4 regions of the Nonomuraea sp. NPDC049309 genome follow, and region 1 is predicted to be linked to each of the others. Evidence: riboswitches for the same ligand, from Rfam matches in the RefSeq annotation. Region 1 holds a riboswitch; each other region holds the start of a gene.
What was found. A riboswitch is a leader RNA that binds a small molecule or an ion and turns the genes downstream of it on or off. The one in region 1 is predicted to bind thiamine pyrophosphate.
Positions count from the first base shown of each region.

Region 2: another riboswitch for thiamine pyrophosphate. It lies ahead of ACGFIM_RS09370 (FAD-dependent oxidoreductase); the one in region 1 lies ahead of thiC (phosphomethylpyrimidine synthase ThiC).
Region 3: another riboswitch for thiamine pyrophosphate. It lies ahead of ACGFIM_RS17675 (purine-cytosine permease family protein); the one in region 1 lies ahead of thiC (phosphomethylpyrimidine synthase ThiC).
Region 4: another riboswitch for thiamine pyrophosphate. It lies ahead of thiD (bifunctional hydroxymethylpyrimidine kinase/phosphomethylpyrimidine kinase); the one in region 1 lies ahead of thiC (phosphomethylpyrimidine synthase ThiC).

Region 1 is NZ_JBICSH010000003.1:599,917-603,114, reverse strand. Features, by position in the region: gene ACGFIM_RS23380 (SDR family oxidoreductase) at 1-316, shown strand, start outside; gene thiC (phosphomethylpyrimidine synthase ThiC) at 313-1,866, opposite strand; TPP riboswitch at 1,859-1,971, opposite strand; gene ACGFIM_RS23370 (hypothetical protein) at 2,067-2,414, shown strand; gene ACGFIM_RS23365 (universal stress protein) at 2,425-3,198, shown strand, end outside.
Region 2 is NZ_JBICSH010000001.1:2,089,951-2,093,148, reverse strand. Features, by position in the region: gene ACGFIM_RS09380 (thiazole synthase) at 1-389, opposite strand, end outside; gene thiS (sulfur carrier protein ThiS) at 382-582, opposite strand; gene ACGFIM_RS09370 (FAD-dependent oxidoreductase) at 579-1,985, opposite strand; TPP riboswitch at 1,973-2,089, opposite strand; gene ACGFIM_RS09365 (NAD(P)/FAD-dependent oxidoreductase) at 2,160-3,198, shown strand, end outside.
Region 3 is NZ_JBICSH010000002.1:800,275-803,472, reverse strand. Features, by position in the region: gene ACGFIM_RS17690 (GPP34 family phosphoprotein) at 1-393, opposite strand, end outside; gene ACGFIM_RS17685 (Fpg/Nei family DNA glycosylase) at 461-1,339, shown strand; gene ACGFIM_RS17680 (rhodanese-like domain-containing protein) at 1,383-1,706, shown strand; TPP riboswitch at 1,760-1,876, shown strand; gene ACGFIM_RS17675 (purine-cytosine permease family protein) at 1,866-3,198, shown strand, end outside; gene ACGFIM_RS17670 (methylated-DNA--[protein]-cysteine S-methyltransferase) at 3,172-3,198, opposite strand, start outside.
Region 4 is NZ_JBICSH010000002.1:161,034-164,231, reverse strand. Features, by position in the region: gene ACGFIM_RS14535 (GxGYxYP domain-containing protein) at 1-47, opposite strand, end outside; gene tenA (thiaminase II) at 258-932, opposite strand; gene thiD (bifunctional hydroxymethylpyrimidine kinase/phosphomethylpyrimidine kinase) at 972-1,781, opposite strand; TPP riboswitch at 1,769-1,864, opposite strand; partial or broken gene ACGFIM_RS14520 (DNA polymerase domain-containing protein) at 1,913-2,863, shown strand; gene ACGFIM_RS14515 (hypothetical protein) at 2,867-3,198, opposite strand, start outside.

The DNA of each region.
Region 1 (3,198 bases):
CGGCAACAAGTCGCTCATCGACTACGCCGCCACGAAGGGCGCGATCAACGCGTTCACCTACTCCATGGCCCAGAACCTGGTCGAGCGCGGCATCCGGGTCAACGCGGTGGCTCCCGGACCGGTGTGGACGCCGCTCATCCCGGCCACGATGCCGCAGGAGAAGGTGGAGACGTTCGGCGAGCAGGTGCCGATGGGGCGACCCGCCCATCCGGACGAGATCGCCCCCTCGTACGTGTTCTTCGCCTCCGACCGGCTGTCCTCGTACTACACGGGCGAGGTGCTGGCTCCGATCGGCGGCGAGACCTTGCCGGGTTAGCCCGCGTCGCTCACGTAGACCGTGCCGCCCAGGCGGCGGAACTCGGCCGCCTTCTCCGCGTAGCCGGCCTGCCTGATGTCGTGGCTGATCCGCATTGAGCAGAACTTCGGCCCGCACATCGAGCAGAAGTGCGCGGTCTTGGCGGGCGCGGCGGGCAGCGTCTCGTCGTGGAACGAGCGGGCCGTGTCGGGGTCGAGCGACAGGTCGAACTGGTCCTCCCAGCGGAACTCGAAGCGCGCGTCCGACAGCGCGTCGTCCCACTCCTGCGCCTTCGGGTGCCCCTTGGCCAGGTCGGCGGCATGGGCGGCGATCTTGTACGTGATGACGCCGGTCTTCACGTCGTCCTTGTCCGGCAGGCCGAGGTGCTCCTTGGGGGTGACGTAGCAGAGCATGGCCGTGCCGTACCAGCCGATCATGGCGGCGCCGATGCCCGAGGTGATGTGGTCGTAGCCGGGGGCGATGTCGGTGACGAGCGGGCCGAGCGTGTAGAACGGCGCGTCGTCGCAGAGCTCGCGCTGGAGGTCGACGTTCTCCTTGATCTTGTGCATGGGCACGTGGCCCGGGCCCTCGATCATCACCTGGACATCGTGCTCGCGCGCGATCTTGGTGAGTTCGCCCAGCGTGCGCAGCTCGGCGAACTGGGCCTCGTCGTTGGCGTCGGCGATCGAGCCGGGCCGCAGGCCGTCGCCCAGCGAGAACGACACGTCGTAGCGGGCGAGGATCTCGCACATCTCGGCGAAGTTCTCGTACAGGAAGCTCTCGCGGTGGTGCGCCAGGCACCAGGCGGCCATGATCGAGCCGCCGCGCGAGACGATGCCGGTCTTGCGGCCCACGGTGAGCGGCACGTGCGCGAGCCGCACGCCCGCGTGCACGGTCACGTAGTCGACGCCCTGCTCGCACTGCTCGATCAGGGTGTCGCGGAAGACCTCCCACGACAGCTCCTCGGGACGGCCCTTCACCTTCTCCAGCGCCTGGTAGATCGGCACGGTGCCGACGGGGACCGGGGAGTTGCGCAGGATCCACTCGCGGGTCTCGTGGATGTCCGCGCCGGTGGACAGGTCCATGATCGTGTCGGCGCCCCAGCGGGTGGCCCAGGTCATCTTCTCCACCTCCTCCTCGATGGAGGAGGTGACCGCGGAGTTGCCGATGTTGGCGTTGATCTTCACGAGGAAGTTACGCCCGATGATCATCGGTTCGGATTCGGGGTGGTTGACGTTCGCGGGGATGATGGCCCGGCCCGCGGCCACCTCCTCGCGGACGAACTCCGGCGAGACGCCCTCGCGTATCGCCACGAACTCCATCTCCTTGGTCACCAGGCCCCGGCGGGCGCAGGCGACCTGGGTGACCGGATGCCCGGCCGCCCGCCGCTCCTCGATCCACTCCGCCCGGCGGCGCGGCAGGCCCCGGCGCAGATCGGGCTCGTAGGAGGGGTCGGTGTACGGGCCCGAGGTGTCGTACAGGGTGACCGTCTTGTCGTTCGACAGGCGCACCTGGCGCATCGGGACCCGGAGCTCACCGCAGTAGATCTTGGAAAAGCGCGCGTCGCTCATCGCGCAAACTCCCTTCGCCGGCATTACCCGGAGCAGGTTCTGGCGGTCGGCGGCTCGCAGCCGTCCTCTCAGCCCGGTCTCCACCGGGCTCCCGCGTTCGGACGGCGGTGATCGTACCCGGGCCCGCCAAGGTCCCAAACCCGCCCGAAAAAGGTTTGATGGGTCTTCTCAGCGGTACGGACCCCATCAGGGGAAACATGATGAGAATCGCCGCTGTCGCAGGACTACTCGTCGTGATGGCCGCATCCGGCGCCACCGCCGCCGCCGGGGACGGCATGCAACAGCACGAGGTCAGCCAGGAGCAGTACGACATCCTGCTGGCTCAGTGCCGCTACTCCAATACCGGCAAGGCCAAGTGCCGCGCGAACGTGAGAGAGCTCTACCGCGTCGGCCGTACCGACCCCGCACTCGACTGCCGCACCTACGCCGGCGTGACCGTCTGCGGCACGCTCAAACTCAGCGCCGCCGAGCGCGCCTGCGTGCGCGACTCCGAAGCCAAGGGACTGTCGTTCCGGCGCGCCGAAGTGGAGTGCTACGTCCTGTCCTGAGGAGCCGAGCGTGATCATCGTAGGTGTGGACGGCTCCCGGCCCGGCCTCGAGGCGGCCGGCTGGGCCGCCACCGAGGCCGCGCTGCGCCAGGTGCCGCTGACCGTCGCCCACGTCGTGCCCGCGTGGGTGTGCGAGGAGGGCACCCCCGTCCGCTACGCCGAGGTCGCCCGGTGGATGCGCGAGGGCGCGCAGTCCGTGCTGACCTCCGCCAAGGACCGCGCGCTGCGCGAGCGGCCCCAGGTCCAGGTGGAGACCGTCCTGCTCCCCGGCGATCCCCGCGCGGCGCTGGTCGAAGCATCCGCCGAGGCCGAGCTGCTGGTCGTCGGGAGCCGCGGGCTCGGCGGCGTGCGCGGGCTGCTCGTGGGCTCCGTCGCGTACGGGGTCGTCGCGCACGCCGAGACGAACGTCGTCCTCGTCCGCGACCGCGCCGCCACGCCCGGCGAGATCGTCGTGGGCACCGACCTGTCCGCCCGCGCGGGCAAGGCCCTGGAGTTCGCCTTCGCCGAGGCCGAGCTGCGCGGGGCGCGGCTGCGGGTCGTGCAGGCGTGGGCCTGGCCCCAGCCGGGCGGCTTCGAACCCGCCGACAGCGACAGCGAGCAGGGCCATCTGCTCGCCCTGCAGAGCGCGCTCGTCCCGCTGCGCGCCGAGCATCCCGGCGTGGAGGTGACCGCCGAGGTGGTGCACGGGCATCCGGTCGACGTGCTGAAGGAGGCGGCGGCGGGCGCCGAGCTGCTGGTGGTGGGCTCGCGCGGGCGAGGGCAGCTCGCGGGCATGCTGCTCGGG
Region 2 (3,198 bases), on a different contig from region 1:
TACGGCAGCACCACGAACCCCTCGGCCACCAGCCGCTCCGCCGCGTCGAACGTCTCGATCGGGTCGGGCAGCAGCGTGCGCTCGTCGGCGATGACCTCCAGCTTGACCCAGTTGGTGCCCAGGGCCTCCCTGGCCAGCCGGGCCGTCAGCACGGCGTCGCCCGCCGTGAAGCAGCCCGCCGTGTTCGGCAGCACCTTGATATTGCGCTTGTTCAGCACGTCCAGCACGGAACCGCGCGCCGACGGATCGAGCCGGCGCATCGCCACCGTGGTCAGCTCGGTGCCGGACGCGGCCAGCGCCTGGTCCAGCACCTCCAGCGAGGGCGCGCCGCCGGTGCCCATGATGAGCCGGGAGGAGAACTTCTCACCGGCGATGATCAGCTCATCCACCTTGCACCGCCGTCAGCACCTCCACGCGGTCACGGTCGCTGAGCGCCGTCGTCTCCCAGGCGCTGCGGGTGACCACCTCGTCGTTCACGGCCACGGCCACGCCGGTGGTGGCCGTCGTCAGCGTCCGTACGGCCTCCGCCACGGTGGTGCCGTCGGCCACCTCGCGCTCGGACCCGTTGATCGTGACAATCATGAAATTTCCTGAAACCTCCCTGGCGAGCACAGCGTCGCCAGCTCGCTCTCCTCGCCCATCAGGATGGCCGCCGTCAGCGGGGCCATCAGCACCCCGCCGCGGTGGTGCCCGGTCGCGTACGTCAGCCCCGGAGTCCTCGCCGGGCCGATGACCGGGAGATTGTCGGGGGTGCCCGGCCGCAGGCCCGCGACCACGTCGGCGACCTCCAGCTCGGTGACGCCGGGCACCAGCTCCCTGGCGTCGCGCAGCAGCTCGTACAGGCCGCCCGCGGTCACCGATGTGTCGAACCCCAGCTCCTCCTGCGTGGCCCCGACCACCAGCTCGCCGTCGCCCCGGGGAACGAGGTAGACCGGCGAGCCGTGAACGGTGCCGCGCACGCAGTGGGTGAGCAGCGGCTGCGGCGAGCGCAGGCGCATGATCTGGCCCTTGACCGGGCGCACCGGCACGTCGGCCAGCTCACCGCTCCACGCCCCGGCCGCCAGCACCACCCGGTCGGCCGCCAGCACGTCGCCGTCGGCCCACTCACCGGCCCGGCCGCTGCGATCGGCCCGCCCGGCGGCGTCACCGGCACCCGCGCCCGCGCGGCCGCCGGTCTCCGCGGGGTGCGGCGCGGCAGGCGGTCCACCGGCGTGGTGACCGCCGAGGCGCAGGCCGGTCGCCGGTGCCCCGGTGGGTGTCGCCAGGCGGACGCCCGTGACGGCGCCGTTCGTACGGACCAGCTCGCTGACGCGCGCCCGCACCAGGGGAACGCTGCGCCGCTCCAGAGCGGTGAGCAGCGCCGCCGTCACCCGCCGCGGGTTCACCCAGGCGTCGCCCGGCGCGAGCAGCCCGCCGCGCACCGAGGGGGCCAGCATCGGCTCCAGACGCCGGCACTCGCGCCCGGTCAGCCGCTCGACCGGCAGGTCCAGCTTCTCCATGAACGCGGCCAGCTCGTCCAGCATCGCCAGGTCGTCGGAGCCGAACGCGACGTCCAGCGTTCCCTCGGCCCGCAGATCCAGCCCGCCCGCGGAATCGCGCCCACCCGCATCGGGCCCGGCGCTCGCGAAGCCACGCCCGCCCGAGCCGGACGGGTCCTTCGGGGCGTGCGCGCCGAGGGGCGCGGAGGCGGCCGAACGGGGGCCGCGGGCCAAGGCGGCGGGGGAGACCTCGCCGGCGGGAAGGCCGGCGTCCTCGGCCAGCTCGGCCGCGAAGGCCGGCCAGCGGCTCAGCGCCGCCAGGCCCAGCCGCAGCAGCGGCGCCTCGGTGTAGGTGACCTCGCTCACCGGCGCCAGCATCCCGGCGGCCGCGTGGGAGGCCCCGGTGGCGGGCGCGGGATCGACCACGGTGACCGGCCGTCCCTCGCGTGCGAGCCGCCAGGCCACGGACAGCCCGACGACCCCGCCGCCCACGATCACGTCCATCATGCGCTCCCTTCGCCGGCATGATCCGGATCAGGTGTCTTGCGGTCGAAGGCCCGTCACAGCCTTCCTCTCAGCCCGGTCACGGCCGGACTCCCGCGCGTCTTACCGTCCACAGCCTACGACCTCGGTAGGGGACGCACGCACCGGCCCCTTAGGGTCCCCGTTATGGTCATGAACGTGAACCATGTCGTGGTGGTGGGAGCGGGTCTCGCGGGTGTGCGTACGGTGGAGGCCCTGCGCGGGCGCGGCTTCGGCGGCCGCATCACGCTGCTCGGCCAGGAGCGCCACCGCCCCTACGATCGCCCGCCGCTGTCGAAGGCGGTGCTGAAGGGCGAGGCCGACACCAGCTTCATCGACACCGACCTCGACGCCCTCCAGGTGGACTTCCGGCCTGGCGTCGCGGCCACGTCGCTGCGCGCGGGCGTCGTGGAGACCACCGAGGGTGAGCTCCCCTACGACGGCCTGGTCATCGCCACCGGCGCCGAGCCCATCAGGCTGCCCGGCGACGGCCCGCAGCACGTCCTGCGCACCCTCGACGACGCCCACGAGCTGCGCGTGATGCTCGTGCCCGGAGCGCGGGTCACGGTCATCGGCGCGGGCTGGATCGGCGCGGAGGTCGCCACCGCCGCCCGCCGCGCGGGCTGCGCGGTCACGGTCATCGAGGCGGCGCGGACGCCGCTCGCCGCCGCGATCGGCACGGAGCTCGGCGGGCGCACGATCCCCTGGTACGAAGGCATCGATCTGCGGCTCGGCACCATGGTCGAGTCGGTCGAAGAGGGCGGCGTACGCCTGGTGGGCGGCGAGTTCGTCGAATCCCACGTGGTCGTCACCGGCATCGGCGTGCGCCCGGCCGTCGAATGGCTCGCGAACGCCGACATCGACCTGCACAACGGCGTCGTCACCGACGAGCACCTGCGCACCTCGCTGCCCGGTGTGGTCGCGGTGGGCGACTGCGCCGCCTGGTGGTCGCGCCGCTGGGGCACCCGCATGCGGGTCGAGCACTGGGACACCGCGCTCAACGCCCCCGACGTCGCCGCCGCGACGCTGCTGGGGGAGGAGGCGGTCTACGACCCGGTGCCGTACTTCTGGTCGGAGCAGTTCGGCCACATGCTCCAGTACGCCGGGCACCACACCGGCGCCGACCGGCTCGTGTACCGGGGCGAGCCCGAAGGCAAGTGGTCGGCCGTCTGGCTCACTCCGGACGACGGGCTCACCG
Region 3 (3,198 bases), on a different contig from region 1:
CTCGACCGCGGGATTCAGCTCCGGCCAGCGGGTGACGGGGAAGATCCCGAGCGCCTTCGTGCGCTCCATGGCCAGGACGCCGGCCCGCGCCAGGCGGGCGAGCAGGCGGCCGCGCAGGTCGTCCGACTTCAGCTTGCGCACCCACCACTCGGGGGTGCGCGGCCTGTCCCGCGCGATCAGCGATAGCGCGGCGTCCAGCTCCGCGTCGCCGAGCGGCTGGGGCGCGGCGACCGCCAGCCGCCTGCCGACCTTGGCGATGCGGCCGGCCAGCGCCAGCTCGGCCAGGACGCCGCCGCCCAGCGCCAGGTCGAGCTGGGCCGTGCTGATGAGGAACCTGCCCTGGTGCTCGCTGAGCGCCAGGAGGAGAAGTTCTTCGGCGATCGTCACGGTCATGCCTTCGACCCTAACGGCGTGATTTGGGGTTCCCCGGCCGGGTGCAAGCGGGACGTACGCTGGGGGCATGCCCGAACTTCCCGAGGTCGAGTCGCTCACCGGCTTTCTGCGCGAGCGGGCCGTGGGCCGCGCGATCGCCGGGGTCGACGTGGTGGCCGTTCAGGCGCTCAAGACGTTCGACCCGCCGGTCACCGCGCTCAACGGGCTGACGGTGACCGGCGTGGCCAGGCACGGCAAGTTCCTCGATCTCGACTGCGACGGGCTGCACCTGGTCGTCCACCTGGCGCGGGCGGGGTGGCTGCGCTGGCGCGACGACCTGTCGGGCGCGAAGCCGGTGCGGCCCGGCAAGGGGCCGCTGGCCGTACGCGTGCGGCTGGCGCCCGACGAGGAGGGCCTGGCGCCGGGGTTCGAGCTGACGGAGGCGGGGACGCAGAAGCGTCTTGCCGTCTATGTCACAAAAAATCCGGACGATGTGCCGGGCATCGCCGCTCTCGGCCCCGACCCGCTCGCCGAGTCGTTCACGGTCGAGGCGCTCAAGCGCATCGTCGGCGGCAAGCGCACCCAGATCAAGGGCCTGCTGCGCGACCAGAAGGTGATCGCCGGCATCGGCAACGCCTACTCCGACGAGGTGTTGCACGCGGCCAAGATGTCGCCGTTCAAGATCGCCGCGACGCTGACCGACGCGCAGATCGCCGACCTGCACGAGGCCATCGTGACCACGCTGCGCGACGCGGTCGAGCGGGCCCGCGGGCTGGCCGCCAAGGATCTCAAGGCGGAGAAGAAGTCGGGGCTACGGGTGCACAACCGTACGGGGCAGCCCTGCGACGTGTGCGGCGACACGATCAGGGAGGTGTCGTTCGCCGACTCCTCGCTGCAGTACTGCCCGACCTGCCAGACCGGTGGCAAGCCGCTGGCCGACCGCCGCCTGTCCCGCCTGCTGAAGTAGCCGGGCGGCCGGTGCACCGCCGCGCGCAGGCCATGATGGAGTCATGACCGTTCCTGAGATCGAGGCCAGTGCCGTACCCGCAGACGCTTACCTGCTCGACGTCCGCGAGCAGGAGGAATGGCTGGCGGGCCACGCGCCGCAGGCCGTTCACATCCCGATGACCCAGATCCAGGGGCGCGTGGACGAGGTTCCCGACGACCGCACGATCTACGTCGTGTGCCGGGTGGGCGGCCGTTCCCTGCAGGTCGCGGCCTGGCTCAACCAGCTCGGGCGCGATGCGGTCAACGTCGGCGGCGGCATGCAGTCGTGGGAGGCGGCGCGGCGGCCGATGGTCAGCGAAACGGGCCAGGAGCCTTTTGTGGCATAAGTCCCCCACTATGGCGACTTAGACGCCATTGAGGCATTATTGGGGCGCAAACTACAGATCGTCGCGGGAGCTCGGGGTCGCCGGGCTGAGAGGGCAGCACAACCATCCGCTGCCGACCGCCTGAACCTGTCCGGGTAATGCCGGCGTAGGGAGTGTGCGATGTCGCACGGCGTCGAAGAAGTACCTCTGACTCTTGACGGAGAGGCCCCCAAGACCCTGGGCGTGCTCGATCAGGGCGCGCTCTGGGCCAACCTCGGTGTCAGCCTGCTCGGCTTCTCCGGAGCGCTGCTGCTGCTCGACCCGCTGGGCGACGCCCCGCTGACGCTGGCCGCGGCGCTGATCGCCACCGTGGTCGGCAGCCTCATCGGCACCGCCATGGTGGGCCTGTCCGCCATCCCCGGCACGCACACGGGCAAGCCCGCGATGGTGCTGCTGCGCGGGTTGTTCGGCGCGCGGATCTCGTACGTGCCCACGGTGCTGAACATCATCCAGATGATCGGCTGGGGCGCCTTCGAGCTGTGGGTGATCGCCAAGGGCGCGGGCGCGATCTTCCCCGCGGTGCCGTACCAGGTGTGGGTGATCGTGGCGGGCGTGCTGACGGCGGCGCTGACCATCTGGCCGCTCGGCTCGATCCGGCTGCTGCGCCGCTACGTCACGGTCGGCGTGATCGTGGCGATGGTCTGGTTCACGGTGTTCTTCCTGCGCGAGGCCCCCTCGCCCGAGGGCGGGAGCTGGACGGCCTTCCCCGCCGCCGTGGACTACGTGATCGCGCTGTCGGTGTCGTGGGTGCCGATGGCGGCCGACTTCGCCCGGCACTCGCGCTCGGGCAAGGCCGCGTTCACCGGCGTGGTCGGCGGCTACACGCTGGCCCAGGTGGCCTGCCTGGGGCTGGGCGTGTACGCGGTGGCGCTGGCGGGCGCCGACGGCGTGCTCGCCGACCAGACGACGGTGTTCAACCCGTTCGTCGCGGTGCCGCTCGGCGCGCTGTTCTTCGGCATCCTCGTGCTGCGCGAGACCGACCAGTCGTTCGCCAACGTCTACTCCACCACGATGTCGCTGCAGAACCTCATGCCGCGGGTGGACCGGCGCATCCTGTCGACCGCCATCGGCGTGGTCACGATCGTGATCGCCCTGTTCGCGGACGTGAACTCCTACGGCGTGTTCCTCGGCGTGATCGGCGCCGTGTTCGTGCCGATGTTCGCGGTGCTCGCGGTCGACTACTTCGTGCTGCGCCGCGGCGAGGGCTGGAACACCGCCGAGGACGCACCCTCGCGCTGGTCGATGCTGGTGCCGTGGGCGCTGGGCTTCGCCGCGTACTGGCTGACCACCTCGACGCCGACCTTCGCCGCGTGGGACGGCTGGTGGGCCGGCGTGCGCGACGCGCTCGGCTTCGTACGGGAGCCGTGGATGAACGGCGCGCTGGGCGGCGCCTTGGTGGCCGCCCTGGTCACGCTGCTCATCGGGCTCATCCAGCGATCGCGCGCCGCTCGAC
Region 4 (3,198 bases), on a different contig from region 1:
GCGAGGACCGTGCCGTTCGCCAGGAGGAATTCACGTCGGGACACCATCGGCGTTCACTGCTCCTCGTCGGGGGGAGACCAGGAATGACAGCGTTGTCATCGCGTCGCTAGGCAACGTAACAATGTGAAGGTTTGTTGTCTATGGTGTAAATGAGGCGAGGATTCCGTTACGGCGGCCGGTGCCGCCGTAACGGGCTCATCGCCATCCGCGAGGAGAAGGGGCCGATGGCGAGGTCGAGACAGCCGTCGAGCCGGGGCTCAGGGAGCCAGCCACTCGGCGGTGGGCCAGCCCTCGCGCCGCCACGCGCTGTCCCAGAACATCCACTCGTAGGCCGCCGCCCGCTCGTACGCCCGCGCCATCGCCTCGCGGGTCTCCGGGGACGCGGCGGCGGCCAGCCGGTCGGTGATCGCCTTGGCCTGCTCGACGGAGGCGGCGAACTCCGGGTCGGAGTAGGTGGAGATCCACTTCGCGTACGGGTGCGCCGGGTCGTCGCCGGCCTTGGCGAGCAGCGCCGTACCGACGTCCTGGTAGATCCAGAAGCACGGCAGCACCGCCGCCGCGATCACCGGATACGGCTCCGACAGCGCCGTGGCCTGCAGGAACGACGAGTACGCCAGGCACGTCGGCGAGGTCGCGATGCCCTTGGCGGCATCGCCCAGCTCGTCGATGTAGCCGGAGTGCAGCTCGCGCTCGGCGACCAGCGCGGTGTGCGCGCTCTGCGCCCAGAAGGCCGCGTCGGCGGAGTCGTCGGCGCGTACGGATGCGGCGGCCAGCGCCTTCGAGAACGCCTCCAGGTAGCGGGCGTCCTGCACCATGTAGAAGACGAAGGTGTCGCGGTCGAGCGAGCCGTCGCCGAGTGCCGTGACGAAGGGGTGCTCGTGGATGGCGCGCATCAGGTCGGACGTGCGCTGCCAGATGTCATCGCAGAACATCGCGTCTCTTTCGACAGGGGGCCTGCCCGGCGGGGGCCGTTACCAGATGTTGTGGAAGTGGTGCACGGGGCCGTGGCCGTGGCCGACGCCCAGCGAGTCGGCGGCGCGCAGCGCCTCCGTGAGGTAGTCCTTCGCGGCGCGTACGGCGCTCGGCCAGTCGTCGTGCCTGGGCCGCAGCGCGGCGATCGCCGAGGAGAGCGTGCAGCCGGTGCCGTGGGTGTTCGTGGTGTGCACGCGCGGGGCGGACAGCTCGATCGTGCCCTCGGGGGTGGCCAGCACGTCGACGCAGGTCTCGCCGTCGAGGTGGCCGCCCTTGAGCAGCACCTGGCGGGCGCCGAGCGCGCGCAGCCTGGCCGCCTGCTCGTGCATCTCGGCCAGGTCGCGCGCCTGCGGCTCCTCCAGCAGGTCGGCCGCCTCGGGCAGGTTGGGGGTGATGAGGTCGGCGCGCGGCAGCAGCGTGCGGCGCAGCTCGCTCACCGCGTCGGCGGGCAGCAGCCGATCGCCGCTCTTGGCGACCATGACGGGGTCGAGCACGACGTACGTGGGGCGGTAGGTGTCGAGCGCCGCCGCCACCGCCTTGATCAGGTCGGCGTCGCCCAGCATGCCGATCTTCACGGCGTCGGCGGGCACGTCGGTGAGCAGCGTGTCGAGCTGCTGGGTGACGAAGTCGGCGGGCACCTCGTGGATGCCGGTCACGCCCGTGGTCGTCTGCGCCACCAGCGCGGTGATGACCGTCATGCCGTACGCACCGAGCGCGGAGAAGGCCTTGAGGTCGGCTTGGATGCCGGCGCCGCCGCTCGGATCGGTGCCCGCGATGGTCAGAACTTTGGGTACGGCGTCAGCGGCCATGACGTCCCTTCGCTAGTGCGAACTAGATCAGGTTCGACGGGTGTGATCTCAGCCCGGCATTTCGGGCACCCCGCGTCAAACGCTCACTCTAACAGCCCGGGTCGTTGACCACACGTCCGCGCATCGGCATCGTGGGGCGGGTGGCCGCTGACGAGACGCGCGACGGCGTCTCCCTGACGAACCTCGACCAGCCGCTCTTCGACGGCGCCGGCGCCACCAAGCGCGACCTCGTCGACTACCTCGACGCCGTCTCCGGCCGCATCATCCCCGTCCTGCGCGGCCGCCCGCTCTCCGTCATGCGGGTCCGCCCTGGCCAGCAGCCGTTCATGCAGAAGAACCTGCCCAGATACGCCCCGGACTGGGTGCGTTCGGTGCGGGTGTGGGCGGGCTCCTCGCAGCGGCAGGTCACGTACGCGCTGTGCGACGACCGCAGGACGCTGCTGTAGTTCGCCAACCAGCGGGCCGTCGAATACCACCCGGCCCTGTACGCCGGCGAGCACCCCACGCACATGGTGCTCGACCTCGACCCGCCCGAGGACTCCTTCGCGCTGGCCGTGCGGGGCGCGCACCTCGTCAGGCAGGCGCTGGCCGACTCCGGGCTGGCCGGGGCGGTGAAGACCAGCGGGGCCAAGGGCGTCCACGTCTTCGTGCCCGTCCCGCCGGACACCGCGATGGACGACCTGGCCGCCGCCACCCGCGCGCTCGCCGCCCGCGCCGAGCGGCTCGACCCGGCGCTCGCCACCACCGCGTTCATCAGGGAGGACCGCGCGGGCAAGGTGTTCATCGACTCCACGCGGGTGGGCGGCGCCACCGTGGCCGCCGCCTACAGCCCGCGCATCCGCCCCGGCGTGCCCGTCTCGTACCCGGTGGCGTGGGACGACCTCGACGGCGTGCGCCCCGGCGACTTCACCATCCGCACCGCGATCGCACGGCTCGGCGGGGCCGACCCGTGGGCCGAGCACATGCCGCCGCCGCAGCCGCTGCCCACCGACCTCGTCGAGGAGGGGCACACGATCCCGGTGGCGCGGGTCCAGGCGATGCACGAGGGCAAGCGGCGGGCGCGGGAGCGGCGCGGGGAGTAGCGGTCAGCCGGTGCCGGCGCCCTCCCGGAGCGCGGCGGCCGCGGCCTCGGGATCCTGGGCGAAGAACCGGATCGAGGTGATCTCGGCGCGGCGGCCCAGCGGGCGCACCACGGTGACCGGCCGGGCCAGCTCGACCGTCACGTTCGTCTGCGAGGAGACCGCCACGGTCAGCCGCCCGCCCGCGACGGTGATCATGCCGCCCTGGTGGTACGCCCGCCCGGTCCGCACCACCGTCACCAGCTCGCGGGGCACCCGCAGATCGAGGTGGACGCCGTACCGGACGCGCAGCTCGTCCGCCGTGACGACGTGCGGCCTGGTCGCGCAGGCGGCGGTCA